Regions from separate parts of the Peribacillus sp. FSL R5-0717 genome, predicted to be linked through region 1. Evidence: riboswitches for the same ligand, from Rfam matches in the RefSeq annotation. Region 1 holds a riboswitch; each other region holds the start of a gene.
The links. A riboswitch is a leader RNA that binds a small molecule or an ion and turns the genes downstream of it on or off. The one in region 1 is predicted to bind S-adenosylmethionine.

Region 1 (9,878 bases):
GTCGTTTTATCGATGCCTTCTTTCAAAGTGATCAGGCCATTCTTTTCCAAAAGGGATAAAGCGCGTCCATGATCAGCAACAGAGCTGCTCATAATAATTGTTGCGCCTTCCGGAAGTTTATCAATGCTTTTATATTTTTGTGAATATAGAGCAATCGGCTCGATATGGATTCCGCCAGCATTGACGAAGTCATATCCATTTTCTTTAATTTGCCCCTCTAAATATGGAATGTGTTGAAAGTAGTTAGCATCCAATTCCTTATCATTCAACGCCTTATTCGGTAAAACATAGTCCTGGAACGTTTCAATTTCCAAATCGATTCCTTTTTCTTTAAGAAGCGGTTTAGCTTCCTCAAGGATTTCTGCATGAGGAACATTGGATGCCCCTACAACTATTTTCTTCGATTCTTTATCCGTATCACTGCCGCTTTTATCCTTTTCACTTCCGCAAGCAGCCAAAGCGATAGATAACACTAAGATTAATGCAAATCCTAAAAACTTTTTCATCCTATTCATCTCCCTTTATCTTTTGTCCAATTTAGATGTAATCACATCTCCAATAATTTGAATTATGAAGACGATAATTAGAATAACGATTGTCGCTACAAACGTAACGTCATTTTGATTTCTTTGATAGCCGTCCAAATAGGCTAGATTACCAAGCCCGCCAGCGCCGATGACACCGGCCATTGCGGTATATCCAACCAATGCAATCGATGTTACCGTAATCCCGGAAATAAGGGCAGGCATCGACTCTGGAAGAAGGACCTTCCAAATGATCGTGCTCGTTTTTGCCCCCATCGATTTAGCGGCTTCAATTACACCTTTATCGATTTCACGAAGGCCGATTTCAACCATACGCGCATAAAATGGGGCAGCACCGATAATAAGTGCCGGCAGTGCAGCGTTCTCACCGATCATGGAACCGACAAGCGCTTTAGTGAAAGGAATGAGCAGCACGATCAAAATAAGAAATGGAATGGAACGGAATATATTGACGACAGCACTCATGACCCCGTTAACAGCCCGGTTTTGCCACATATTACCCTTCCCTGTCAGGAAAAGGATCAATCCTAGTATTATGCCTATAAAAAAGGTTGCCACTACAGAGACGCTTGTCATGTAAAGCGTTTCTTTCGTAGCTTCAACGATGTCTTCCCAATCAACATTCGGCAATAATTCTTCAAGCATGAGTAATCACCTCCACGCCTACCTGCTGTGCTTTAATGAATTCGATTGCGCGGAGCATTTCATCCTCTTTACCATCTAGATGGATAAACAATGTTCCATATGAACCGCTTCTTGTTTGGGATATCTTACCTTGAACGATATTGACATCCAACTCGAAGTTACGTACAAGCTTGGTAATCAATGGGCTTTCTGCATGATCACCTACAAAGGTCAATTGAATCACTTTGCCTGCTGGATAGCGTTCGAGCAAATGGTCCATCGTTTCTTTTGTTTCTTCCGGTTCCGTTACCTGTTGCACGAAACGCTTCGTCATTTGTTCTTTAGGATTCTTGAAGACATCCAGGACAGGACCTTGTTCAACAACCTGCCCGCTTTCCATCACGGCGACGCGATGGCAGATTTTACGTATTACATGCATTTCATGCGTAATCAAGACGATCGTCAATCCCAAACGCTGATTGATGTCAACAAGCAATTCGAGTATGGAGTCGGTAGTCTGCGGATCCAATGCAGAAGTCGCTTCATCACACAGCAGCACTTTAGGGTCATTTGCCAGAGCCCTGGCTATTCCCACCCTTTGCTTTTGCCCTCCGCTTAATTGCGAAGGATAAGCCTTTTCCCTGCCTTCAAGTCCGACTAACTTGATCAATTCGTTCACACGCTTGGTGCGTTCAGGTTTAGAAACTCCTGCAATTTCCAACGGGAAAGATATATTCTCCTGAACGGTCCTTGACCATAATAGATTGAAATGCTGGAAAATCATGCTGATTTCTTGACGGGCCTTACGGAGCTGAGCCCCTTTAATTTTTGAAATTTCCTTTTCAGCCACCACAACGGATCCCTCTGTCGGTGTTTCCAATCCATTGAGCATTCTGATCAAAGTACTTTTCCCCGCTCCACTGTAACCGATGATCCCGAAAATCTCGCCTTTATTTATTTCAACATTCACATTATTTACAGCCTTGATCGTCTCACTGTTTCCTTTTCCTGTTCGGAACAGCTTACTGACTTTCGTCAATGTAATCATTAACCCTCACCTCTTTTATCCAATAAAACCTATGAACTTAGTTGATTTCTCTACATTATTAGTCTGTTTCTCCTATCATGTAAAAGTTTTCCCAATTAAAATAGAAAAAACCTTTCTGCATGAGCAGAAAGGCAGGTGAAGAAACAGGCCTTCCTCTCATCTTCCAAAGTGATTAAACTTTGTGTGAATTGGCACCTTTCCAAGGAAATCTCCTTGTCGGTTGCCGGGTTTCATCGGGCACATCCCTCCACCTCTCTTGATAAGAGCTAATATATAGAATATTTGTACATCATTAAGTTCTTTAGTATGGAGAAATTTTATCATAGATAAAAAAGGAGCGCAATGTATATTATTTCTAGTACAAGAATGAACAGGAACTTTGCTTAAAGCGTTTTGGAAGTCAAGGAGACGATTTTCGTCGCCTTTTCAATTGCCTGCTCCAAATCTTCTATTAAGTCGTCTACATTTTCAATCCCAATCGATAAACGGACTTGATCGGCACTTACACCCGCTTTCGCAAGACCCGCCTCATTCAATTGTTGATGGGTCGTACTTGCTGGGTGGATGATCAAGCTCTTCGCATCCCCTACATTCGCCACATGGGACCATAATTCCACCGAATTGATAAGTTTTGCCCCAGCTTCGCGATTACCTTGAATCCCAAATGTGACGACAGATCCAGCTCCCTTTGGCAAATATTTATCCGCAAGGGCTTTATCGGGATGATCCTCATCACCAGGATGTGAAACCCAGGTCACGGCAGGATGGTTTTTTAAATATTGAATGACAGACTTGGTGTTTGATAGATGCTCTTTCATCCTTACATGCAGCGTTTCAAGTCCAAGCGTAAACTGGAATGCACTTTGGGCACTTAGCGCAGGGCCCAAATCACGGAGTAACTGGACCCGGGCTTTCGTTATGAATGCGGCAGGGCCAACTGCCTCGGCGTATACCAGACCGTCGTAACTTGGGTCAGGCTCCGTGAAGCCAGGATAGTTCGGCGAGTTCCAATCGAATTTCCCTCCATCCACGATGACACCGCCTAGCGTCGTTCCATTTCCAAGAAGCCATTTTGTAGCGGAATGGATGACAATATCCGCTCCAAAATCAATTGGTCTGCAAAGATACGGTGTCGCGAAGGTATTATCAATGATTAAAGGTATGCCGGCTTCGTGGGCGATTTCCGCTACCGCTTCAATATCGAGCACCCTCAAACTTGGATTTCCTATCGTTTCAGCAAAAATGGCTTTAGTTCTTGGTGTAATCGCCCTTTTAAAATTCTCAGGGTCATCGGGAGAAACAAACTTCACTTTGATCCCATATTTAGGAAGAGTGTTTTCGAAAAGGTTATACGTACCGCCATATAATGTTGAGGCTGAAACAATCTCATCCCCTGCAGCAGCGATATTCAGGATTGAAAGTGAGATGGCGGCCATTCCGCTTGCCGTTGCCAATCCGCCGATACCGCCTTCCAATAAGGCCATTCTTTCCTCAAAAACACTGACCGTGGGATTATGAAGCCGTGTATATATATAGCCATTTTCCTTTAGGCCAAATAAATTCGCTGCATGGTCGGTGTCCTTGAACAAGTATGCATTGCTTTGGTAGATAGGAACGGCACGGGCACCTGTTTCATCAGCTTGCAGACCGCCATGAACACTCAATGTTTCGAAACGCAACTTTTTCTCTGACATATAATTTCACCTTTTTTCTATGGATTTAGTTGGATTTATATGAAATCTGGCTTTTTATAAACAAAAAAACCACTTCTATAAGAAGAGGTTTCAAGAACACACCTCATCTACCAGAGCCAACACTCTGCTGGAATTAGCACCGTATATAAAAATTTATACCGGTTGCCGGGCTTCGTCGGGCCAGTCCCTCCGCCACTCTTGATAAGAACTATTAAATTCTGCCATTACTTAATTCAAAATATACCATTTTAGATTAAATCAGTCAATGAATTGTTAGAATATTCTTTGTTTATTTCCTACTCTCATTCAAATGTCAGCAACAAAGAAAACCAACCGCGGTTCTGATTGGTTTCCTAACTGATTTCCTTAAGCAATCCGTACAAATAAGGAACGGATTGAAAGGCATATATTTTCTTGTGCAGCTGCCCTTCTTTGAAAAGCAATAAGCAAGGAACACTTTCGATTTCATATGATTCGGCAATTGCTTGGATATAGTTCATATTCATTTTGCCTGCCTTCAATTCGGGAAAAAGCTCCAAGGATATCGTCAGCATCTTGGAGGCCACCTGGCAGGTTCCGCATAAAGGTGTATATAAATATAAGCAAAAGGTTTCCCCATTTTCAACAGCAAGCTTACACTCTTCTTCTTTCCATTCCTGCATCAATTAGTCGTTCACCCTTTGACTTAAAAATTTCATTTTCACATTCATATTGGCAGATAGGAGCACAGTTGCGATATGATGTTCGGGTGAGCTCTCCACTTCTTTGTACATTTTATTAATATACAGGTGGTTCGCTTCCGGCATTTCCCTTCGGAACTGCTTCCGCAGCTTTTCTCCTGATTCATCTGCGTCAAAAAGGAGATAAACATCACGGCCCAACAATTCATCCACTAATTCATCCAGCTTAGTTAATGATATGGTCCCATTCGTACATCTTATTTCCACATCTTCATTTAAAACGGAGGCAACTTTTCTTTTATCGGAACTGCCTTCTACAATGATCACTTTATCGAATTCGCCCCACTCCATGCCATCACTCCATCTCACGAATTATGTGCGCAACTCACCCAAATGAAAAAGAGAGCAGGCCTTTTCAGTCCCCCCTCTCCTTTCTTTTTTAACCGTTGATTAAACTCTCATACTCTTCAGCGCTCATCAAGTTTTCAATATCACTGCTATTAGATGGTTCAAGCACGACCATCCATGCCTTTTCATAAGGAGACTCATTTACATATTCAGGGTTGTCACTTAAATCTTCGTTCACTTCAACAACCTTGCCACTGATAGGTGCATAAAGTTCAGAAACGGTCTTAACGGATTCAACGCTTCCAAATGGTTCGTTCGCTTTCAATTCATCGCCGATTTCCGGAAGCTCAACGAATACGATGTCCCCTAGCTCGGACTGTGCGAATGCCGTAATTCCAATGCGCACTGTTCCATCTTCCGTTTTGACCCATTCATGTTCTTTAGTGTAACGAAGTTCTTTTGGTGTTGTTGTCATAATTAACCCTCCATATGTACATCTTATTTTATCTATTCCATTATAAGGTAGATTGTTTGTTTAAGTAAGGAATTAACCAAATATTTTGTGAAATTTCAGTTCCAAACCTGTTCGAATTGCTCTTCTTTGAATCCTACCGTCACTTTGGTGCCATCCGTAACAATCGGCCTTTTCAGAAGCATGCCATCTGTGGACAATATATCAAGCATCTCTGCTTCAGAAGCTTCTTTCAGCTTATCCTTTAAGCCCAGCTCCCGATATTTTTGACCGCTAGTATTGAAAAACTTCTTCAACTCCAAATTGCTGTTTTTATATAGTTGTTCTATTTCAGTTCGCGAAGGGGGATTATCCGCTATATGGATCGCTTCATATTGCAGTTCATGATTATCCAGCCACTTCTTCGCATTACGGCATGTACCGCATTTTGGGTACCAATATAATGTTAAGCCCATCATTTCACCACCTATCAATAGAATACCCGTTTTTACCACGCAATACAACGAAATGTCTTTTGAATTTCCAATGCGATTTCATCAAAGGAAATAAAGGGAATGCCTTTACGGGCATTCCCTTTACGGATTCTGATTCATTGCTTAAAGAGCATATTTTTCCGTTTCGATTACTTTGACGGATGCTTCGCGTTTTTTCGCAATGACATTGATCGGAGTGTGTCTTGTCAGCTTACGGAGCGACGAAAGCATGATGCGAAGAGTATCGCCTGTTTCCACTGCAATTAACGTTTCCTTTGCATGCTGTTCTATTTCATTGAAAGCTTCCTGAACGAAGATTTCAGTGTAAAGCACTTTTTGTTTGTTCTTCTCAAGACCTGTAGCTGCAATTGCTTTTTCCGTACGCAATACCACGGATTCAGCTGCATAGGCAAGGGATGCGATATCAGCAATGTTGGAGAGGATTTCTTGTTCTTGATCAAGATTTTTGCCATATTTCTGTGCCGCAAGCCCAGCTGCCAGAATACCGATTTTCTTAGCGTTCCTAACAAGCATTTTTTCTTGTGCCAGTGGCTCATCGCCAGGTTCTTCCGGCATCATCATCATTAATTCCTCTTGCAGGCCTTGAGCTTTTTGAAGTAGCGGCAATTCCCCTTTAAGTGCTTTCTTCAGGAATGTTCCCGGGACAAGCAATCTATTGATTTCATTTGTACCTTCAAAGATTCGGTTAATACGGGAATCGCGATATGCTTTTTCAATTTCATACTCCTGCATGAAACCATAACCGCCATGAAGCTGTACGCCTTCGTCCGTAACGTAATCCAAAACTTCGGAAGCAAAGAATTTATTCAATGAACATTCAATGGCATACTCAGCGATTGCAGCCGCCATTGATTTCCCATCTTTCACTTGCTCATCCGTCAATTTGCTTTGTCTTTGATCATAAAGGCCAACCGTACGATATACAGAACTTTCTGCTGCATAAATTTTAGCTGCCATTGTTGCAAGTTTTTCTTTCGTCAAGTTAAAATCGGAAATTTTCGTTTTGAACTGTTGACGTTGATTCGTATAAGCAGCTGTAATCTCAAGGGCACGTTTGGATCCGCCGACAGCACCGACACCTAATTTATAGCGGCCGATATTCAGGATATTGAAAGCTATGACATGACCTTTTCCGGCTACACCCAAAAGGTTTTCGACTGGTACATGAACATCTTCGAGGATTAAAGTACGTGTAGATGAGCTTTTAATGCCCATTTTCTTCTCCTCAGCCCCAGTTGATACGCCTTTATAATCACGCTCAACAATGAAAGCGGAGAATTGTTCGCCGTCGATTTTGGCGTATACACAGAAGACATCTGCAAAACCTGCATTTGTAATCCATTGTTTTTCACCATTTAAAATATAGTGTGTTCCTTCTGCATTCAATTTCGCTGTCGTTTTTGCTCCCAAGGCATCTGAACCTGAGCTTGGTTCCGTTAAGGCATACGCAGCAATCTTCTCACCCGTTGCTAGTAAAGGAAGGTATTTTTTCTTTTGGTCTTCATTCCCGAATAATACGATTGGCAAAGAGCCGATACCTACATGTGCACCATGCGTAATTCCGAAACCGCCTGCAAGTGCCATTTTTTCCGTAATCAATGCCGAACTGATTTTATCGAGACCCAATCCGCTGTATTCCTCAGGAACATCAGCACCAAGTAAACCGATTTCACCTGCATGCTTCAATAATTTAACGGAACGGTCAAACTCATGGTTTTCTAAATGTTCAACCTGCGGCAGAATTTCATTCACTACGAATTCCTCGGAAGTTTTGGCAATCATTTTATGCTCATCAGAATAATCTTCCGGTGTAAACACTTGATCATACGTAATATCTTCTATTAAAAAGGCCCCGCCTTTAATGAGGTTATCTGTAGTTTGATTGGACATGTTATTTCCTCCTATGTGTTTAAGATAGTAAACCCGCCGGAAGCATGACAGCTTCCGGAAGGGGTCGGATTACGCCATTAATTCAAACACTCCGGCAGCACCCATCCCGCCGCCGATACACATTGTCACGACTCCGAACTGTTGGTTTCTGCGCTTCATTTCATGAAGCAGGCTTAATGTCAATTTTGCTCCCGAACATCCTAGTGGATGGCCTAAGGCGATGGCTCCGCCATTTACATTGACAATCTCTTCATTCAATCCAAGCTCACGAATGATTTGAATGGATTGGGAAGCAAAGGCTTCATTCAATTCAAATAAACCAATATCCGATAATTCAAGACCGGCTAGCTTCAAAGCTTTAGGTATGGCTGCAATCGGTCCGATGCCCATAATTTCAGGCGGTACTCCTGCTACAGCAAAGGAACGGAACTTACCCATCGGTTTCATCCCCAAGGAAGAAGCCTTTTCCCCGTCCATGACCATGACCGCGGCTGCACCATCACTCGTCTGTGATGAATTCCCTGCTGTTACGGATCCCGTAACGGAGAATGCAGGTCTTAATTTTTTCAGCACTTCAGCAGTCGTTCCTGGACGAACGCCCTCATCCTGTGTAAAAGTAAATGATTTTTCCTTTAACTTAAGATCTGGCCCCACTGAACGAAGGGTAACGTCAACCGGTACGATTTCATCGGAAAACTTTCCTTCTGCAATGGCCTTAGCCGCCTTCTGATGACTTCTAACAGAAAATGCATCTTGATCGTCACGGGAAATGCCGTATTTTTTGGCAACGGCTTCAGCAGTGTGACCCATCCCCATATAATATTCCGGTGCCGTTTCCGCTAGTCTCGCGTTCGGACGTGTTACATGGCCCATCATTGGCAAAAGGCTCATGGATTCCGCTCCGCCCGCAATGACTGTATCACTTTGGCCGAGCATGATCCTTTCCGCTCCATATGCGATACTTTGCAGCCCGCTTGAACAGTAACGATTAATCGTTATGGCCGGTACTGTATAAGGCAATCCTGCCAATGCTCCAATGTTACGCGCCATGTTCAAGCCTTGTTCCGCTTCAGGCATTGCACAACCGATAATCAGGTCATCTATCGTTCCTTCATAATTCCCTGCACGCTTTAACGTTTCCTTTACGACAAGAGCCCCTAAATCATCAGGGCGTACACTAGCAAGAGAACCTTTTTTCGCTCTTCCTACCGGAGTCCTTGCTCCAGCTACTATTACCGCTTCTTTCATGAGGATCCCCCTTACTCATTTTTAAGCTATCGATCTATTGATCTCGTTTTGGCCATATCTTCATCTATTCATCAATTACGGAGTGGTTTACCTTTAACGAGCATGTGCTGCATCCTTGCCTGGGATTTCGGAGTCGAAATCAGTTTTAGGAATGCCTGTTTTTCCAGATTCAAGATATACTGTTCCTCTACTTCCGTGCCAAATGGGAGTTTCCCCCCTGCCAGGACGTATGCCAGCTCTTTGGCTATGACAAGGTCATGTTCAGATAAAAATCCTGAAAGGCGCATGGATTCCGCCCCTAATAGCAGTGCGGCATATCCAGTTTCACCTACGACAGGGATCTTTGTGCGGGCTGGAGCGGTATAGCCTTGTTCATGCATAGAAAGTACCGCCTGTTTCGCATCATATAGCTGATGATCTGCATTCACGCTTATTCCATCAGCTGAATTAAGGAAATTATTCCCTCTCGCTTCCTCGGCGGAGGTCGAAACTTTTGCCATGGCGACCGTTTCAAATACTTGGTTGGCCACTTTCTGTAAGTCGAAGTCAACGCCCTTCGGCATATTCCTCAACGTCTTCACATAAAGTTCTTTAGTCCCGCCGCCGCCTGGGATCAAGCCGACACCAGGTTCCACCAGTCCCATATACGTTTCAGTCGTTGCCTGGATGCGCGCTGCCGGAAGGGACACTTCAGCACCCCCGCCAAGTGTCATATTAAACGGGGCAACCACTACAGGAACTGCACTGTACTTAATTTTAAGCATCGCCTGTTGGAATTGGCTGATGACCATATCGAGTTCAAAAATATTGTCATCCTGCGCTTCCATCAGCATCA
Region 2 (9,878 bases), 1.6 Mb from region 1:
TGCCGTTTCAACAATCCTTGCAAAAAAAGGTATTGCGGATACGGACAGGGAAACAGAAGCTGCTCTTGGCCCTATCGTCGATCCTGTAAGTAGGTCCGTTAAAGGAAGGAGGGCGACCAAGAGAATGATGAACGGGATTGAACGGACAATATTGACTGCGAAACCGAGAGATCGATTCACGATGCCATTTTCAAAAAATAAATTCCTGGTTGTTGTAAATAGCAATACTCCAAGCGGTAAACCGATCAGCAGGGCTACTGCAAGAGAAACGCCGACCATATAAATCGTTTCAAGAAAGGCTTTATTAAGATCAGGTAAAATATTGACGATGGGATTAAGCAGTGACATGTTTTAACACCTCCACAGAACTGGAACGATCTTTTATATATTCCAATGCCGAATGAATTTGGCCGGCATCGCCAATTAACTCGATGATTAAAATGCCTAAAGGAACATCCTGGATATACTCAATTTTACCGTGTAAAATATTTCCCTTTACTGCATGGGATTGGAGAGTATCCGAAAGAATCGATTCACCGGCGGTTTGCCCTTCGAATTGGATCTTAATAATCGTACCTTCACTTTCTTCAATCAAGTGCGAAGGGAGTTCGAAATCCAGTACACTGCTAATGAATTGCTTCGTTAACTCCTGTTTGGGCTGTGAAAATATTTCATAAACGGGTCCTTCTTCAATTACCCGGCCATCCTGCATCACGGCGACTCGGTGGCATAGTTCTTTGACCACTTCCATTTCATGTGTAATCAACACGATGGTGATACCAAGCTCACTGCTTATCTTTTTCAATAACTGTAAAATCGCTTTTGTAGTGGTTGGATCAAGGGCTGAAGTCGCTTCATCACATAATAGTACAGTGGGTTCATTTGCTAACGCGCGAGCTATGCCGACCCGTTGCTTCTGTCCACCGCTAAGCTGTGCAGGATAGACATCTTTCTTATCGCTGAGCCCTACTATTTCCAACAATTCCAATACACGTAACTTAGTCGCGTCCTTCGATCGATGCGCGGCCCTTAAGGCGAACGCGACATTTTCATAAACGGTTTTTGAACTGACCAGGGAAAAGTGCTGGAATATCATTCCGATTTTTTGCCGTTGTTTACGAAGCTCTTTGCTAGATAAAGAGGTTAAATCAATGCCGTCGATAATGATATTTCCACCTGTCGGACGTTCAAGCAAATTCAAGCAGCGGAGCAATGAGCTTTTTCCAGCTCCGCTGTAGCCGACAATTCCATATATTTCACCAGTTTGAATGGTTAAAGATATGTTATCCACTCCGATAACTCGGTTTTTCTTCGAGACGTATTCCTTTCGGACTGAACGGATTTCAATCATGAGCTTTCCCCCTTAAACATTAAAAAAGCTGCCTCTATCATTCAGAAAGAGGCAGCGAAATCATATCTCGGCTTATCTTTCAGAATGCAATCATTCTGCAGGAATTGGCACCGTTCCCTAAGGGCGGTTGCCGGACATCACAGGGCCTGATCCCTCCGTCACTCTTGATAAGTAAATTATTATTTTAGAATATTTCAAGTTTTATAATATAATCTATATTATTTGTAAAATCCGGCATTGTCAATCGTTACTTTTATTTTTTTGTCATTAAATCTGGTACAGTCCGTTAAAACGATTCATGGAAAATGGGCTATTATGCAATAATCCAGCATTTTCATCGAGGCTATTCATTCCAATATTTCCTTGTCAAAAAGGTAAAGTGGTACTACATTTATTATAGAAAGTTAAAAAAAGGAAGATGAAACTATATTTATACAATGATGGGGAGGAAACCGAATGATAGAGATCAAGACGATAAATGATGTGGTTTGCGTGCATGGGACTCCTGGTGGGAACAAGGCGGGGATGAGTGTGTATGTCTTTTTAACGGATGGCCTATTGATAGATACTGGCGCACAGATTTTATTGGAAGAGCTTATTCCATTCTATGAATCCGCAGACTTCGACTCAGTGGCCCTGACTCACTATCATGAAGACCATACAGGGGGGGCTGCCTGGATACAGGAACATAAAAAGGTCCCTCTTTTCATTCACCCGATGTCGATTGAGGTTTGTGCAAAGGATGCTGAATATCCTGAATACCGCAAAATTTTCTGGGGAAAGAGAGACGCCTTTAAAGCTGAGCCTCTGGGGAAGGCCATTCATTCCCGTACTCAAACGTGGGAGCCGATTTTTACCCCAGGTCATGCAAAGGACCATATGGTGTATTTGAATCACAATAATGGCGTGCTCTTTTCAGGAGACCTTTTCGTAACCCCAAAAACAAAACTTGTCTTACGGGAAGAGTCCGTCCCGGTGATCATCGATTCCATAAAAAGATTGCTTCATTATGACTTCGGGGAAGTGTTTTGCTGTCATGCTGGGCATGTCCCTGATGGGAAGGAGATGTTTCGAAAAAAACTGGATTATCTGGAAAATCTCCAAGGGGAAATTTTACGCTTGCATTCTCAAGGGCTGACCGTTCATGAAATCCAGCAGGTCGTTTTACCGAATCGCTATCCCCTTATCGAGATATCTGGGCATGAAGGATTCAGAGCATATCATTACATCGATATTAAACGAAAATATTTTAAGTGCAAGGGAGAATGGGACTATTTGAATGCTATCCGTTTAACGGTCTGACTGATATAAAAGAGAGCTCTCCATAAGAGAGCCCACATTATTCATTTATTGACATTGGGATCTGTTTCATCATAAAAATCATGTGCTTCTTCGATGTTCTGAAGGTTAGCGACTTCATACACATTTCCGCCCGCCATTCCTTCATTGATGATACGGTCGATATCCAGGTAAACGGAGTCCTTGCCATCATATTCGGTATCCTTCAAAAATGTCATTTTTTCTTTATCCAAAAGAAATCCCTCCTAGCCTTTTCTTTAGTTTAGGCAAAGGAGTTTTTTTTATTCTGTTTAGATTTCATGAATGTAAAGGGGCTTCATTCATAAACATGGAAGATCATTAAATCATGTATCATGCTTTTGAGTTTGGTTTCATCTGTTTCGGAAGGCGGATTGGCTGTCCACTCGATGGATCCATCTTTGTGATATAAGGCTTTGACTGCCTGCTTGTTGAAATAAAAGGAAATTTTCCATCCTGGCAGATTCTTATGCAATGGTTCCCATTGAAAATGAGTGATCATATGTATTACCTCCATATATACTGTTTCTCATTCGATTATAATGGAAAACGGCAGCTGGAGGTGTTATTTTCTTTTCAGGTTGGAAAAAGTTAATTCAATGAAAAGATTTTTTAAATGCAAAAGCCTGTTTGTTTCAATTTCTTCTTCATCGAATTGCATCGGCTTTGAGTTCACTTCGTATATGAAAAGCGAGCCCGATTCGTCTTCCCCTATATCAATGGAAAACTCTCCGAGAAACCCGATCTTTTTTGAAAGTATCTCTCCGCATTTTTGGGCGACATTCGCTAATTTCAGATCCAGTTTTTTTGATTTAAGGTCCTGATAAGGAAAAAGCTTTCCGCCTCGGGGAGTGTGGGTGGTGATTTCCTGGGTTTGCGACATCCTTACCGCTTTGCCGGTCACTTTATAAAAACCTTTTTCATAATGGACGAGAATCCGGTAATCATAACGATGTCCAAAGAGTTTTTTTGGTATGATCGCCTGTTGAGCAAGATAACTCCTTTTTAATAAATCCCTTTTTTTTGTATCCCAGAAGGACGCAAAATCAGGGAAGGACTCACTATGCTTTAAGCTATTGAACAATAGGGTATCATCATCTTTTTTGATAATGGTATAAATGCCCTTCCCTTGGCTTCCTTTGCATGGCTTAAGGTATATATGCCTGTATGTCTCCAGGAAAGAATCAAGGCAATTGCTGTTTCGTAAGACCATGGTGGGCGGAAGGTGGTTGGTGAGGGATCCATCTTCAGTTAATGCTTCGAACATCACATATTTATCTATAAAACAGGGGTTGAATAGAGTCATTCGGTTATCTTTAAAATGTGTGATAAGATGTTGGAATTCCTCTGACGCCTCATAGCTCCTCCAGGGGATACGGTTATAGACGATGTCAGGGAAGGGCACTTTACATTCAATCCACTTGTTTGAAATGGAGGAAAAAAGATACCCTTTCATCGACTCGGAATGAAGGGCATTTCTTGTGAATACATACGCCAATATTCCATGTTTCAATAAATATAATGATAAGTCCCGAAAAAGGGTCAGGTTTCCACCCAAACCTGATTCCTTTTTGGGATTGGAAACAGTTAAAATTCCGACGGTAAGCATCCGGTTACCCGGAAATATTGTGATTGGAATTAGAGGTTGATTCGAATGGTTCTTTTTATAGCTGATTTCTTCTTCGGCAGAGCCGGCGAAAAGTTCCGCATTCTCATGAGTGTGGTGCCAATTTTCAGTGGGGATATCATAAAAAATGTTCATTGCGGCACTCTGATTGATTTTGTAATCGTCTGTTCCGTAAGATAAATGGCATAATCAAGGCTTAGCTTTCTGGTCAGCAATTCGAAATCCTTGAGTTTTGGATGGGAAAATATGGAACGTCCAGGCTTGGAATTGGCTTCAAACATCCAAACCTGCCCTTTTTTATCCAATCCAAAATCGAATCCTATTTCTGCGATGATGCCGTCCAAGTTCTTTTCTATACTGTCACTTAAAATCAGTGCGGCTTCCGATAGCTTTCGTTCGACTTCTGTCGCCTCATCGTCATCTCCAAACAGTTCGGCAACCGTTTTGATGACACCCCCGCTTTTAATATGGGTCGTGACGCTGCCGGCGCCGGCGATTTTTGCGGCAATCGCGGTCACCTGCCATTTTCCATTACTATCCTTGTTCGTATGGACCCGGAAATCCACTGGACGTTTTTCAGATCGAATTAATGGGATGCCCTGCTGCACGATCAGATTCTCGAGCGGGCGGTCGTGAAAAATGTGTTTAACGATGGATTCCAATGTCGAAAACCGTTGCAGTTTATTTTCTTTTGCTTCGTTTGTATAGCGGCAATAGTAAACATTCTCATGCTTATCATAAAGAATTTGGTGAATCCCTAGACCGAGGCTGCCGTGAATGGGCTTTATATAAACTTGCCGGTAATGGGAAAGAAGGGTTTCCACCACGGATATGGATTGAAATGGATACGTTTCCGGCAAATAAGGCAGTGCCCGCTCATCTGCACATAACCTTTCATTTACATCCCATTTATTGAAAAATCCGGGGTTATACCATGGTATGGTATATATTTTTTGGAATTTCTGCTTCACTTCTTTAGGTCCATCACGGTTTTCCGTCAACCGATTTGGTAGCCGATCATAGATGACATTAGGAAAAGGAAATTCATAAATGTTCCAGTCATCTTTATCAAATACATAGCCTTTGATTGTCTCCTCATCCCAATTGATTACATTCTCTCCAAAAACAAAGGGAATACAGCCTGTGGTCTTGCTAAGCGAAAGGAGCTTTGCGAAAAATTCAGATCTCTCCCCTAAAGGTTTGTTTGAAAGGCCCGTGAAGCCTGAGGAAAAGATTCCGACAAGCGGTCCGATATGGATGCTCTTGCCGTATATGAATAAATGAAGGGGAATATCGGTATGATCGAATAGTAGAGATTCCGCAAGACTTTTCGATAGTACCATTGTTTGATTGACGGCCGGGTTTTGTTTGACGATGGCAGGACATGAATGCCGTCCGAAATAAATTAATTCAATCTCTGCCAAATCTCCAAGCTCTGAAGGGTAGTAGAGAACATTGCCAGGGATAGCGGCAATTTCGGCAGGATAAGTCTTTCTCACTTCCTATTCACCTGCTTTCTGAAGCTGTTCGGCTAAATACTGGCTATACTGAAACGGTGCTCGATGAATATCTTTCATGGTCTCCGGCTGTAGTGCCTGAATGATTTTCCTACCAGGCTTCGAGTTAATGTCCATTATCCATATTTGGCCTTTTTTATCGATGCCTAGATCAATTCCCAACTCGAATAATCTTTCAAAGACAGCTTCGGTTTCAACGGGCAGGGTGCGAAGGATATGATGAATCTTTTGTTCGACAGCAATCGAAATCGTTTCCGGGTTTCTTTTGTTGAAGGTATCCAATGAAATGGCTTCCCCGCCTGTGGCAAGATTTGAAGTAATTCCGTCTTTTTGTCCCGTACGAATTCCGCGGCCCCGTTCCATCCATTGATTCTTCTTGTTTTTTTGAAGTAAAATCCGTAAATCGAATGGCTCATTATTTTGGGTGCAAAGTTCTAAATATGGCTGGCAAAGATAACGGTATCGATTTAATAAATGCTGCAGCCATTTGTTAAGCTGAGATTTGGAGGAGAATGGGCGGTCATATTTGGTGCCCTTTTTCGTCATGGAAACCAGAGTCCCGTCTTCGGTTTTTGAAAGGAGATAGATTCCTGTACCGCCTGCACCGAATTCAGGTTTGATGATGATTTTATCCAGGCGTTCCAAATGTCCTATAATATCTTCAGGTGTCGTCACTTGTACGGTTTCTGGAAAAAATGCCTGTAGGTGTGGATGGTTTTTTAGGATTTGGTACACTTCCCACTTACCAGGAAGGCCCAGTCCTAAGAAATTCGAGTTATCTTTTAACCACTCGATTTTGTGTCGCGTTTCCGTTGATTCACGGACTAAACCGTGAAAACAGCGATCATATACAAAATCAGGTAAATCAAAAGATGTGGCGATCCAAGTTTCGTTCTCGGCATCAAAACGCTCGCCCCTCACTTTTTTCAAATCCATATCAATATTTTCCGGTGAGAATTTGCAAACTTTCATATTAAATGATTCAGCGGTTTTGGCTATTTCGGTGAAGTAGTTGTTTTCATGAGTATCCGACGCGGCCATTAATCCTATTAACACGTGCTAGCAACTCCTTTTATGGATGGTTTTCGCGGTTAAGGGCAAGCATGAAATCTATGATTGATTTTACTGATGGACGAAAGGTTTCATAGTTGCCTTGAAATTTTTTCGAAGGTTTTGAATTCACTTCGATGATCCATGGATGGGTATCGGTATCCAGTGCTAAATCGATCCCTAGCTCACCGAATGAATCGTCAAGGTTCTCGACTAAGGCCTCCGCAGTGTTTTTAGCCAAGCGTACAAGCTTTTGATATATGCGGCTGGCGTCCTGAAGTTCAAATGCTTCTTTTAGAAAATCCGGCCCATTTTTCATCACTCCGCCTTGTGCAAGATTGGAAACAATAGTACCAGGATCCCCAATCCGGGCAACCATTGATGTAACTTTCCATTCAAGCTGTTCGTTCCGATGAAGCAGTATGCGGAAATCAACCTTTCTCTGATCGGTTTCGAATAGGGAAATCCCTTTTTGAAGAATGAAAGATCGTTTTCTGGAAAAATTTTTTAAGGTTTCAAACAACTTTTCATCCGTATCAGCAAAATGTACATTCTGGAGATGTCCGGATTGCTCGATTTTCCATTTTCCAGCTACTTGCGTTAATCTGCAAATATTCCTGCCTTGGCTGCCCGATGCGGGTTTAAAGTAGATTACCGAATGCTTTTCTATAAATGTCAAGAAAGGTTCCTTTTCGTTAAACAATATCGTCTCTGGCAAATTTGGCAATAGCTCATCCTCTAAGATCAGTAGTTCGTGTACATCATGTTTGGAGAGGAACCTTCCGTTGAACATCGGAATCGACCGTTCCTCCAGTTCAGTTTTAAACAGCTTGAAAGAAGGCGATTGCTCAAGTTTGCGCGAATGTATCCGGTTATAAAATACATCAGGGATGGGGAGGGGCAAGGCTTTCCAGCCACCTTGCCCTGGCAGGTAGCCTTCCACAACCCCATCTTGAAGAGACTGTAGTTTAACTAAATAGAAGGGGTTGCCTTGCTGATTACAATATGATTTCATTTCCTGATAAAATTTTTCCATCTCGCCGAATGTCCCGTCTTGCAAGGGAGTCTGGTTCATGAGTGAAGCGAAGAATGGGCCTATTTTAATTGACCTTTCATCCGCATGGTATGAGACGGAGATTGGATCGGAAAAAACGGGTAAGGATAAAATTTGGTTCATATCATATGAAAGTTTCAATGTAGGCTGGGATGACGGGAATGGCTGGACAAGTACCGGGACGGAACGGCATCCAGCCATTATCGTTACGGGTTCTCCAAATTGAAGGTCCCATTCCTCAAATAATTTTTCTTCGATAAACAATAGCGCCTTCTTTCTAGTCTCTGCGGGATTTACCGTAATGTAAACTTTCTGATGGTCAAGGTTCATAATAATTCCCCGTTTGCACTAAGTTTGATATCCTTTAATAATTAAATGATGGGCAAATGTGGATAACACATTCTATGATTTTTTAATTAGAAGGTGTCATCAAGCCTTTATTTCAAGCAATAAAAGAAGAAATTTCATGGGTGAGTTTTGGGTAAAGATACTGTTTATGGTCGTCGTTGTTGCAGTAATAGGTGGCTTCACTAATTTATTGGCTATCAGAATGCTATTCAGACCGTATAAGCCAATCCATACTTTGGGAAGCACCAGGGTTGATTCCGAAGCGGCAGGATGAGTTAGCTAAACAATTAGGCAAATTGGTGGTCGATCATTTAATCACACCAGGGAGCATTCAAAGTAAAGTCATCAATGATGCCTCTATACAGAATATGAAAATTTTCGTCCAGGCAGAAGTAAAGAAAGCATTGTCCACACAAAAAGTACTGCTCAATTGCTTGATCAATTGGGAATGAAGAATTCTTCATTTAACGCTAGAACAGCGGTTACAAACATTCATTCTCGGTAAATATGAAATATGGTCGGAAGAGAACATGAGCAAGAGCTGAAAGATATCGTCCCCCCCGCACCTTCAGCAAAAAGCCCTCGACTCGATTCCTGCTTTGTCACATTTCATCGTGAAAAAGGGAAAAGAATATTTTACAGTGCGGAAGGCAAACGCCATCTTGAAGACATGTTGGATGATTTTTTCAAGGAACGGGCAAGCTGATCAATTTAATTCAGCTGTTCATTGGAAACGAAAAGTTAATTGATAAGATTCAGCCGCATTAAATTTTTTGAACAATCGAGAACGATTGATATATTGTCAGTGATGTTGGTGGAATCATCGGTTTATTTCAAGGTTTCGTAACTGTTTTAATAGGATGACGTGTAATTCTCAATCGGATTTGTTATAGTGGAAAAGGTGTAGGAATACAATGATTACCGGGAGGGGAAATAAATGAGTAACGTATATGATGCAGCGTATGAAATGGAAAAGGCGATTAGGGCAAGTAATGAATATGCCGATTTGCAACGCTTATATGATCTTGTGAATTCTGATGAAGCAACAAAAGGAATGTTTGAAAACTTCCGTAATCTGCAAATGTCATTGCAGCAAAAGCAAATGATGGGACAGGAGATTGCACCGGAAGAGGTTGAGCAAGCACAAAAGACGGTACAGCTTGTCCAACAAAACCCAACTATTTCACAATTGATGGAAGCTGAACAACGGATGAGCATGGTCATCGCAGACCTCAATAAAATTATCATGAAGCCGCTTGAAGATTTATATGGCTTGCCTGAACAACAGCAATAAGCAGTTGGAGACTCCCTTCTATAATGGTTGGGGGTTTTTTGTTCCCTGAAAGCACAAGTGCAAGGGTCGTGAACCACTATTTGTTCTATTCTCGAAATTTTAGTCATAAATTTTGAAAGAGGATACTACAGATGGGGGAGATCAGCATGGTATATCGACTACTTGCGGTCAATATCGACGGGACATTGCTCCAGTCGAATGGCCGTTTAAATAAATCGACTAAAGAAGCAATAGATTATGTTCACCAAAAAGGTGTCCATGTTGCACTTGTGACGTCAAGAAACTATCACTCAGCAAAAAAAGTGGCCAAAGCCCTAAAA
Region 3 (9,878 bases), 670 kb from region 1:
GTCGCCTCCAATAACAACTTCGATATGTTCGAAGAAATGAGGACAGCCGCATTACTGCAAAAAGGAATGTATAAGGATGCCACAAAATTCCCTGCCCAAACAGCACTCGCCATGGCCACAAGAATGGGCGCCGAAGCGATAGGCATGGGTCATACAGGATCACTGGAAGCTGGTAAAAAAGCAGATTTCATCACCATTTACCCGTATAACAAAGAACATCTGCAGCCACTGAGTGAAGCCTATTCACACCTGCTCTATGCAGCACGCGGAAATGACGTATGTGATGTATACATTGATGGAAAAGTGGTAGTGAAAGATGGCCGCTGCTTAACGATCGATGAAGAAAAAGTAATCGCCGAAACCAATCGTCTGCAAGGCACCCTATCAAGATAACACTGATGGGAAAACGACCGGATGCACAAAAGAAAGGAGCTGCCATTGGCAGCTCCTTTTTTTTATGGGTTGCGGGAGTAACTATTTAGAGGTATCGAATGGCAGTAAAAAAGGAATGGCCGCTAGTATTGTGGAATAAATGTTCTTAACACTTAGAAAAATCCGTCGTGAGTCCAGTTTCTTAATAAGAAAATAGGTAGGGCAAAACGGTTAAAAAAGAAAGGCTCTTTTCGTAAAGATTGTTGTTTTTAAAACGAAACGATTTAAGGTTGATTGGAGCGGAAGTGCGAGACTCCTGCGGGAGCAGCGGGACAGGTGAGACCCCACAGGCGTTTACGCCGAGGAGGCTCACCGCCCGCCCCGCGGAAAGCGAGCATCTGGAGGGGAAATCAACCACTCTACATTACTTGGTAAATAGCAACAAAGTATGGAAAAACAGCCAAATAAAAAAAGAAAAAAATGCTGCTGACCGCAATTATAACCAAACCAACTGGATATAAAATCTTTGCCAGCATTGATCATGAACTTCACCAATAGTTGAAAAAGGAGGACAAGATGAATGGACAGGGAATCTTCATTATTAAAAGAGCATTTGTATAAGCTGGAGGAGAAATTGTTAAAATTTGAAGTTCGTACATCTCCAGAAGAGCTTTCATCATTATTGAAAGATGATTTCTTTGAGTTCGGCAGTTCGGGTAACATATGGTCAAAAAGCGATTTTATGGGGCAAGAGGGTGCCGGATCGGTGAACATGACCCTAAGTCAATTTGAGATGCATCCATTGTCTGATGATACCGTGTTAATTACATACCGGATTTTTGATGAAGATAAGCTGGAACATACCTTAAGAAGTTCAATCTGGAAATGTGCGAATGAAAGATGGCAGATGTTTTTTCATCAAGGCACAAAAACAAAAGGGCCCCTTTAAGACTTTTATTTATGAAAAAGAAAGTACTCCCTGCTTGAAAACTATTTCACTAAAATGATAGGGGTGGATGAAGTTGATCTTTCGTACCATTGATACGGACAAAGATAAAGATACTATCATTAAATTTCGGAAAGATTCCTTTGTTGTAAGTTTTGGAACTGAAGCTGGTTTTGGAGATGAACATGCCTATCTGCAACGAATGGAAGAATGGGTCCGCAAATTTCCGGATGGACAGGTGATCATTGAAAAGGACCAAGAACCGATTGGACAAATGGAACTTCAAATTCGGGAGTACGAAGGAACTGAAATTGGCTATGTGAATCTATTTTATCTTATTCCCGAATACCGCAGTAAAGGCCTTGGCAAGGAATTGGTCCGCTACGCAGAAAACTTTTTCAGGCAATTTAATGTATCCGAATATCAATTAAGGGTTTCTCCGGATAATCAAAGGGCGATTTCTTTATATACGAATTCAGGCATGGTGAAGATAAGGGAAGAAAATGAAAAATACCCTGTATGGAGAATGAGCAAATCATTATAAAAGTAGAAATATAAAATATATTAATATAATAAAAAAGTATCGATTCACTATACTATGAAACTATTTATAGCGATGAAAAATATGGTTGACTTTAGCGAAATTAGAATATATAGTGAAGGACATAATTAAATATAACGTTAATTCTTATCAAGAGATGTGGAGGGACTTGGCCCTATGATACCTCGGCAGCGGGTTTTTACTTTTGTAAAAATACTGTGCTAATTCCAACGGACGAAAGTTTGAAAGATAAGAAGGAGCTTTTCTTAGATAATTAATTTAAGAGTTTACTCTTTTTTATGTCTAAAAGAGGCCTCTTCTGTCTGATGACGGAAGAGGCCTCTTTTGTTTATTCAAAATGTATATGGTTATTTTGAGAATGGGTGCAATTACTCGTGAGTTTCGCGCAATAATCGTGAGTTTGGTGGATTTACTCGTGAATTTTGCAGACTTACTCGTGAGTTTGGTGCAGTTACTCGTGAATTTTGCAGTTTTACTCGTGAATTTCGAAAATGTAACCCTATTATTATGAAACGTTGCAAAGCTCTTCTCTCTGGATAAGGAATGCGTACAAATAAACAACAAGGGGGAGATTGGATGATTGAGTTTCAGGATGTTAAAAAGGTTTATCAAACAAAGAAACAGACTGTCGAGGCTTTGAAGGGCATTGACTTGACAGTGGAAAAGGGGGATATATTCGGGGTAGTCGGTTATAGCGGGGCCGGAAAGAGTACGTTGATCAGGTTGGTCAATTTGCTTGAACATCCTTCAGATGGTTCGGTAATTGTTGGTGGCAAGGATTTAACCAAATTAAGCCCGAAGGAATTACGGGCAGAAAAGAAAAAAATCGGGATGATCTTTCAGCATTTCAACTTACTAAACTCAAAGACTGTTTTTGATAATATTGCCATGCCGCTGGTATTATCGGGAACTCCAGCTAAGGAAATTCAAAAACGTGTAGGCGAGCTGTTGGAGTTCGTTGGCTTATCGAGCAAAGCAAAGAGTTATCCGGAACAATTATCCGGCGGGCAAAAGCAGCGGATCGGCATTGCGAGGGCATTGGCTACGAATCCATCGATCTTATTGTGTGATGAAGCTACGTCGGCATTGGATCCACAAACAACGAGTGCAGTTCTGCAGCTCTTAAAAAAAATTAATAAAGAATACAATATCACCATCCTGCTAATCACTCATGAGATGTCTGTCATTCGGGAAATTTGCAATAAGGTAGCGGTCATGGAGGGCGGCTGCGTCGTTGAACAAGGTTCGGTTTTCGAAGTTTTTGCCAAGCCGCAAACGGATATTGCAAAAAACTTCGTGAGAACGGTCATACATGACGAAATTCCACAAAGTTTCTTAAAAAGCATAGGGTCCCATATCCCGATTATTTGGAAAATTAATTTTATTGGAACTACTTCGGGTACTCCTTTACTATCAACCATCTCGAAGAAATATGATGTTCATTTAAGTGTCTTATCAGCCAATATTTCTGAAATCCAGGAAACTCCTTTCGGGAATTTGATCATCGAAGTGACAGGGAGCAAAAATGAGGTCGACAAGGCTTATCAATATATTAAAGATGAGGGGATTCTCGTCCAGGAGGTGCAAGTATAAATGGGTAATACGCTTTGGGGAATGGAAATAACGGCAGAGCAGCTGTCGACAGCTTTCGGTGACACACTTTATATGGTAGCCATCTCATTGATATTTTCCGGATTGATCGGGCTTCCGCTCGGTATCCTGCTTGTCATTACAAGAAAGGGTCACATCCTGGAGAATAAATGGATTTTTAATGTATTGAACCCGATCATCAATATCCTGCGGTCCGTTCCTTTCATCATCTTGCTTGTAGCACTCATTCCGTTTACAAGAATGATTGTCGGCAGTGCGATCGGAACGAATGCGGCCATTGTTCCGCTAATCTTTTACGCGGCTCCTTATATTGCCCGGCTTGTGGAAAACTCGCTGTTGGAAGTGGACAAAGGGATCATCGAGGCAGCTCAGGCGATGGGGGCGACAACATGGCAAATCATTTACCGCTTTTTGATTCCCGAGGGACTTAGTTCGTTGATCCTGACATTTACAACAGCGACAATCGGGCTTGTTGGATCTACGGCGATGGCAGGTGCCGTCGGTGCAGGCGGGGTCGGGGATTTAGCCTTGGCTTACGGTTACCAAAGGTTCGATACGATGACGATGATCGTCACAGTGGCGGCGCTCGTGATCATCGTTCAATTATTGCAATCCACCGGGAACTTTATTTCAAGAAAAATAAGAAGAAGATAAAACGAACAGGAGGCAGGAAAAATGAAAAAAATCTTATTAACGATCATGGTATTGGCATTGGCCATCGTGGCTGCAGCATGTGGAAACGATGAGGGTGCATCAGGAAGTTCGGATGATGTAAAAACTGTGAAAGTCGGTGTCAGCAGCGGGGATACGAGAACATGGGAATACATTGTCGATTTGGCGAAAGAGGAAGGACTTAATATCGAACTGGTCACTTTCAATGATTATATCCAACCGAACCTTGCGTTAAGCGAAGGTGAAATTGATGCCAATTCATTCCAAACCGTCGCCTATTTCGATGAATTCGTTCAAGATCAAAATCTGAAATTGGAGGCCATCGGGTCGACTGTCATTGCACCTATGGGCCTTTATTCAAAAAAACATAAAAGTCTCGAAGATCTTCCGGATGGTGCTACGATAGCCGTTCCGAATGAAGCAACAAACTTTGGCCGTGCACTGCTCCTGCTTCAGGAAGCTGGATTGATTACATTGAAAGAAGAATTCAATGGATCGGGATCATTGGAAATCATTAAGGAAAATCCGAAAAACTTGAAAATCCAGCCTGTTGCTGCCGGCAATACACCGCGTCTATTGGATGATGCCGATGCTTCAGCCATCAATAATAACTTTGCCGTCGAAGCAGGCCTTACATTAAAAGATTCTTTATTCCATGAAAGTAAAACGGCGAAACCATATATTAATATCATTGCAGTTAAAAAGGGAAATGCCGATCGTCCTGAGCTGCAAAAATTAGTGGAGCTTTATCAATCGAAAGAAGTGGAAGCGTTCATTGAAAAAACGTTTAAAGGAAACACCATTCCTGCCTATGTTTCTGTAGATGAATTAGTGAATTATCAAGACGCTTGGACAAAACCAGCTAATGAAAAGTAATGATGTATTCAAGAAAAAGGGGAGATAAGAGCATGGCGAGAGAATCAGTGCTGAAGCAGCATAAGCAAATCATTGAAGATCATATCGACCTTAATTCCGATTTATATATCGAAACGAGCCAAGCCATTCATGCCAAACCTGAAATTGGGAATCAAGAGTTCTTCGCCTCGGATACATTAACCGGAATACTTCGAAATGAAGGATTTGAAGTGACCCGCAATATTGCCGGGCATGAAACAGGATTCATCGCCAAAAAAATCTCTTCAAAGAAAGGACCTACAATTGCCTTTTTAGCCGAGTATGATGCATTGCCGGGTTTAGGCCATGCTTGCGGCCATAATATCATCGGAACAACGAGTGTTGCGGCAGGCATTTCCCTGGCTCAAGTGCTGGAGGAAACGGGCGGAGAGGTGATCGTTTTCGGAACACCGGCTGAAGAGGGTGGGCCGAATGGAAGTGCAAAAGGAAGCTTTGTGAAGCACGGTCTATTTGATGGGGTGGATGCGGCCATCCTTATCCATCCTGCAGGAAAAACGGGTGTAACAAGTCCGTTTTTGGCTGTCGACCCCCTTGATTTTCATTTTTACGGGAAGTCAGCACATGCAGCAGCTGCACCTGAAGAAGGCGTGAATGCACTTGACGGTGTGATTCAGCTGTTCAATGGCATTAATGCTTTGCGTCAGCAGCTCCCGGCCGAGGTCAAAATTCATGGAATCATCACCAATGGCGGGGAAGCGCCTAACATCATTCCTGAATATGCTTCCGCCAGATTTTACATTAGAGCAACAACATGGAAACTTTGCCAGGAGGTATCCAATAAAATACGTGCAGTTGCTGAAGGGGCAGCACTTGCCACAGGAAGCACGGTTAAAGTGGAACGTTTCCAAAATGAAGTACTCGATTTTGTCATCAATCCAGTTCTGGATGAACTGCTAAAAGAAGAACTGACTCAATTAGGGGAAGCGGTGGCTCCTCGAAAAGAGAGTGGCTTTGGCTCGACGGATGCAGGTAATGTAAGCCATGCAGTGCCGACAGCACATCCTTATATAAAAATTGGACATGATGAGTTGATTGCCCATACGAATGAATTCCGCGACTGTGCCAAATCTCCTGCTGGAGACAAAGCCATCCTGACCGGAGCAAAAGCTCTAGCACTTACAGGGTATAAATTGCTTTCGGATAAAAACCTGTTGGATCAAGTGAAAGCGGCATTTCATGAAGCGAAGCAAAAATAAATAAGATGCAGGAAAAAAATAGTTGACTACGGAGCATGTAGTTAGTATTATAATAATACCAAGTAATTAAATAGGAATTATAGGTTAATTGACCGGAAAACCGGAGACTTTTCTTTCATGTAAAGAGGTGTCTCCGGTTTTTTGTGAATGGGCAAGTCAATACGTATTAAAAAGGAGGATTTATCATGGGGATATTATTGCGTAAAGCCATTGAGAAAAAAAGGAATTTCCTGATCAATAAGTTGATTAGCAAGGGAGTTTATAAAAAGAATGACATCCATCTATTTGAATTGACCTTAACCGATTTAGAGAATGAATATATTAAAATAAGCAAAATCGAAGAGAAGGAATCCGCCGATCATTCCCCCTGTCTAGGGATACATTTCATATAATATCAGAATAAAAGGAGAGGGTGAAATGAGGAAGGGTGTGGAAGGAAGGCGGAAGGAATTAATTTATAAACTTATGATCCATACTGTAAATAAAACGGTGGAACAGCTTATGAAGTTAACCTTGAAAGAATTGGAAACGGAATATAAAAAGGTTCAAAATGACTGTCACCCCCATAGTGATGCGGGTTCCATACATTGGATCCATACAAAACGGCAGTAGGGTGAATGTGGAACCTTAATTCACCATAAAAAATTTCATCATTTTGCTAACGGCTGCTTGTGCTGATTCTGCATGATATTTTGAATGGTAAGGATCGCTGAATCCGTGTCCCCCCATGAATTTATGAACTTCGACATCCTTACTTTCTAAAGCTGAAATTAACTCGTCGACATTAAATGATGGCTCTTCTAATGGGAAAAATAGCAGTGCAGGGCATCGTGGCGCCAATTCTGCATAATTCCTAATACGCGAACCGTAGTAACCAACAATTCCATCGACACACTCTTCCTCACTGCACAGCCAAGCTACAGTTGCCCCTGCACTGAATCCAAGAATGAAAATCTTTTGGTATGCATCTTTTATATCCGACACTATATCCTTTATCTTATATAAAGCACCCGTGAAACCCACGTTCTCCATAAAATGCCGATAAGCAGCTTCCTCTTGGGAATAATCAAATGGCGTCTCACGTTCTAACAAATCCGGACAGATCACATCAAAACCCTGTTTTGATAATAACTCACAAAAACCCTGCATATGTCGGTTCAGGCCATATATTTCGTGAATGACAATGATGACAGTATCGGACTTTTTCTGTATGTTCAGCATGTATAACCTCCTAAAACTGTGTAAAAATTAAAAACTAGATAGATAAAAGCCAACCAATTCTTTTCATCCTTAACTATTACAAATCATAAGTACATTACCATCAGGATCTTGAAAGTTAAAATAAGCAAAGTCTCCAATACGCTCTATTTCTTTAACAATACGTATGTTATTACCCTTAATGAATTTATAGGCTTCGTCTATATCCTTTACGTAGAAATTAAACAATACATTGTTGCATGGTTCGAATCTATAATCAGGATCTAATGTATGGTCATCTAACGTTAATCCAGTTTCATATGTTATAGGAATATTGTAAACAGGCGATTCTACAGAATCACTATTATGAGGAATGCCAAGGAGATTACTATACCATCCAACTGATTTTTTTAAATCTTTAACATGAATGAAAACATTGTTAACTTTAGGGTAAATAGGAGAATTTATTGATTTCATACTTTTCCACCTTTCGTTAACCTTACCTAAGAATTCACGAATCTCGATAAAAAACCTTTTTTAATCATTGAGTAGACTCCATATTCAACAGCTGCACAGAAACGCCCATTTTTTTTAATATGTGTCAGCCTTTTCCCCATTATAATAGATAAAGAAAAGGTTGTTTAAGACAGCCCTTATCGTTAGCTATTCCAAATGCGTAGTACTATTTGAAAATCTTATAAGTTTGTATGGATGATCAGTATACTCAAGAAGATGTATTCCTGTATTATCAGAATTGAACCATACATCATTAATTGCGGGTGGTAATTGAAGAAAGCTTTCAATTATTTTAGTAATCATCCCTCCGTGGGATATAATGGCGATTCGTTTATAATTAGCACTGTTCTCTCTAATATAAGCGAGTACATTTTGAGCTCGTAATCTAAAATCTAAATTATTCTCCCTATCCTGCATCTCTCGTAAATCTTCCAGAAGTGTGACTGGACATTTGATAGTATTTGATAAAGTTTCGGCAGTTTTACTAGCACGAAGCAAGGTGCTTGACCATATAAGTTCTGGTGGAAACTCAACGGATACCCGTCTGCACATTTTTTCTACTTGTTTAACTCCCTTAACAGTTAGTGGTAAGTCAGTAGTTCCTTTGTAATTTTCTTCTAGAAAATCGTCTTCTGACTCACCATGCCGAATTAATAATATCTGCAAGATATCACCTCAATTTTGTTTATTTATCCCAATTTATAATTCTACTCAACTTTAATAAAACCTTTAAAAGAATAAAAATTGAGCTATTAGTTATATCTTTAAACTCTACATTAATGTTATAAGGTCGTATCATGCCCTTTTTCACACGTTTATTTGATTGTGGTGCTGTTAACAAGTAAGCTTCAGCACTCCTGAAGATAAGTTAACCCTTGAAATAGCAAAACAACCACGTGACAAAATTGTAAGACGGCAGCTTAAACTGTTAGGAAGAACGATGGCGATATATTTCCTTTCTCTTTAATATGTAAGAAAAAGAGGAAGGTTGGGTATGAAATGGACTTTTTTGAGTTGAATACCAATCTATTCAGAATGATCAATGACTTAGGGAAACAGTACGATTATTTAAACCCTTCTGCCATTTTCATTGCCGAGTACATGGTATTTTTATTAGCTTTGGCAGTCATCTTAATATGGTTCACTCGAAATGAACAGAGTAGGATGATGGTTGTTTGTGGGCTGATTACATTTGTAATAGCTGAAATGATGGGAAAAATGGCAGGGAGATTACATTCGAATAATCAGCCATTTGCCGAATTGGCCAATGTTAATCAGTTAATTGAAAAAGCAGTGGATAATTCATTTCCAAGCGACCATACGATCTTGTTTTTCTCGTTTTGTGTATCGTTTTGGCTTTTCAAAAGAGGATGGTGGTTATTATGGATCATGTTGGCTTTCCTTGTTGGCATTTCCCGTATTTGGGTAGGTGTCCACTTTCCGGCGGATGTGCTGGCAGGAGCAATACTGAGCACCATTTCAGGATTGGCGGTTTACCTTGTTGTTCCTAAAATAAGCGTGATTCATAAATTATTAGGGGGATATGAGAGGTATGAAGAAATGGTTCTATCCCCGTTAACTAAATCGAAGGAAAAAAAATCAAAGGATTTGTAAGCGAAAACAGGGTTGCTAAGGCAGCCTTTTTTTATAATACAAAAATATCCATATGATGATCCTGATGGTAAAATTATGTGAAAGCAATCCATCGCAATGGGGGACTTAATATTGATTGATATCCAAGAAATCAAAGACATTATCAGGCATCGCTATCCATTTCTTTTAGTTGATAGAGTTTTGGAACTGGAAGAAGGAAAGAGGGCGGTGGCCATTAAAAACGTCACGGCAAATGAAGAGTTTTTTTCTGGTCACTTTCCCGATTACCCAGTGATGC

Region 2: another riboswitch for S-adenosylmethionine. It lies ahead of NYE65_RS18065 (methionine ABC transporter ATP-binding protein); the one in region 1 lies ahead of NYE65_RS10650 (O-acetylhomoserine aminocarboxypropyltransferase/cysteine synthase family protein).
Region 3: another riboswitch for S-adenosylmethionine. It lies ahead of NYE65_RS07305 (methionine ABC transporter ATP-binding protein); the one in region 1 lies ahead of NYE65_RS10650 (O-acetylhomoserine aminocarboxypropyltransferase/cysteine synthase family protein).

Annotation. Positions count from the first base shown of each region.
Region 1 is NZ_JBBOOF010000001.1:2,167,597-2,177,474, forward strand. It holds gene NYE65_RS10635 (MetQ/NlpA family ABC transporter substrate-binding protein) at 1-506, opposite strand, end outside; gene NYE65_RS10640 (methionine ABC transporter permease) at 522-1,190, opposite strand; gene NYE65_RS10645 (methionine ABC transporter ATP-binding protein) at 1,183-2,217, opposite strand; SAM riboswitch class I at 2,371-2,483, opposite strand; gene NYE65_RS10650 (O-acetylhomoserine aminocarboxypropyltransferase/cysteine synthase family protein) at 2,601-3,911, opposite strand; SAM riboswitch class I at 4,012-4,119, opposite strand; gene NYE65_RS10655 (thioredoxin family protein) at 4,265-4,573, opposite strand; gene NYE65_RS10660 (toprim domain-containing protein) at 4,577-4,942, opposite strand; gene gcvH (glycine cleavage system protein GcvH) at 5,031-5,414, opposite strand; gene NYE65_RS10670 (arsenate reductase family protein) at 5,510-5,866, opposite strand; gene NYE65_RS10675 (acyl-CoA dehydrogenase family protein) at 6,008-7,795, opposite strand; gene NYE65_RS10680 (acetyl-CoA C-acetyltransferase) at 7,865-9,043, opposite strand; gene NYE65_RS10685 (3-hydroxyacyl-CoA dehydrogenase/enoyl-CoA hydratase family protein) at 9,115-9,878, opposite strand, start outside.
Region 2 is NZ_JBBOOF010000001.1:3,748,169-3,758,046, forward strand. It holds gene NYE65_RS18060 (methionine ABC transporter permease) at 1-348, opposite strand, end outside; gene NYE65_RS18065 (methionine ABC transporter ATP-binding protein) at 335-1,351, opposite strand; SAM riboswitch class I at 1,421-1,525, opposite strand; gene NYE65_RS18070 (MBL fold metallo-hydrolase) at 1,808-2,653, shown strand; gene NYE65_RS18075 (hypothetical protein) at 2,695-2,883, opposite strand; gene NYE65_RS18080 (YheE family protein) at 2,967-3,170, opposite strand; gene NYE65_RS18085 (YheC/YheD family endospore coat-associated protein) at 3,234-4,430, opposite strand; gene NYE65_RS18090 (YheC/YheD family endospore coat-associated protein) at 4,427-5,794, opposite strand; gene NYE65_RS18095 (YheC/YheD family endospore coat-associated protein) at 5,798-6,868, opposite strand; gene NYE65_RS18100 (YheC/YheD family endospore coat-associated protein) at 6,885-8,246, opposite strand; gene NYE65_RS18105 (DUF445 family protein) at 8,438-8,716, shown strand; gene NYE65_RS18110 (YlbF family regulator) at 9,202-9,558, shown strand; gene NYE65_RS18115 (Cof-type HAD-IIB family hydrolase) at 9,705-9,878, shown strand, end outside.
Region 3 is NZ_JBBOOF010000001.1:1,494,471-1,504,348, reverse strand. It holds gene NYE65_RS07320 (amidohydrolase family protein) at 1-393, shown strand, start outside; gene NYE65_RS07315 (nuclear transport factor 2 family protein) at 953-1,321, shown strand; gene NYE65_RS07310 (GNAT family N-acetyltransferase) at 1,395-1,862, shown strand; SAM riboswitch class I at 2,004-2,115, shown strand; gene NYE65_RS07305 (methionine ABC transporter ATP-binding protein) at 2,457-3,473, shown strand; gene NYE65_RS07300 (methionine ABC transporter permease) at 3,495-4,145, shown strand; gene NYE65_RS07295 (MetQ/NlpA family ABC transporter substrate-binding protein) at 4,167-5,039, shown strand; gene NYE65_RS07290 (M20 family metallopeptidase) at 5,072-6,274, shown strand; gene NYE65_RS07285 (Fur-regulated basic protein FbpA) at 6,460-6,666, shown strand; gene NYE65_RS07280 (Fur-regulated basic protein FbpA) at 6,692-6,886, shown strand; gene NYE65_RS07275 (dienelactone hydrolase family protein) at 6,902-7,495, opposite strand; gene NYE65_RS07270 (VOC family protein) at 7,565-7,948, opposite strand; gene NYE65_RS07265 (histidine phosphatase family protein) at 8,135-8,653, opposite strand; gene NYE65_RS07260 (undecaprenyl-diphosphatase) at 8,987-9,601, shown strand; gene fabZ (3-hydroxyacyl-ACP dehydratase FabZ) at 9,713-9,878, shown strand, end outside.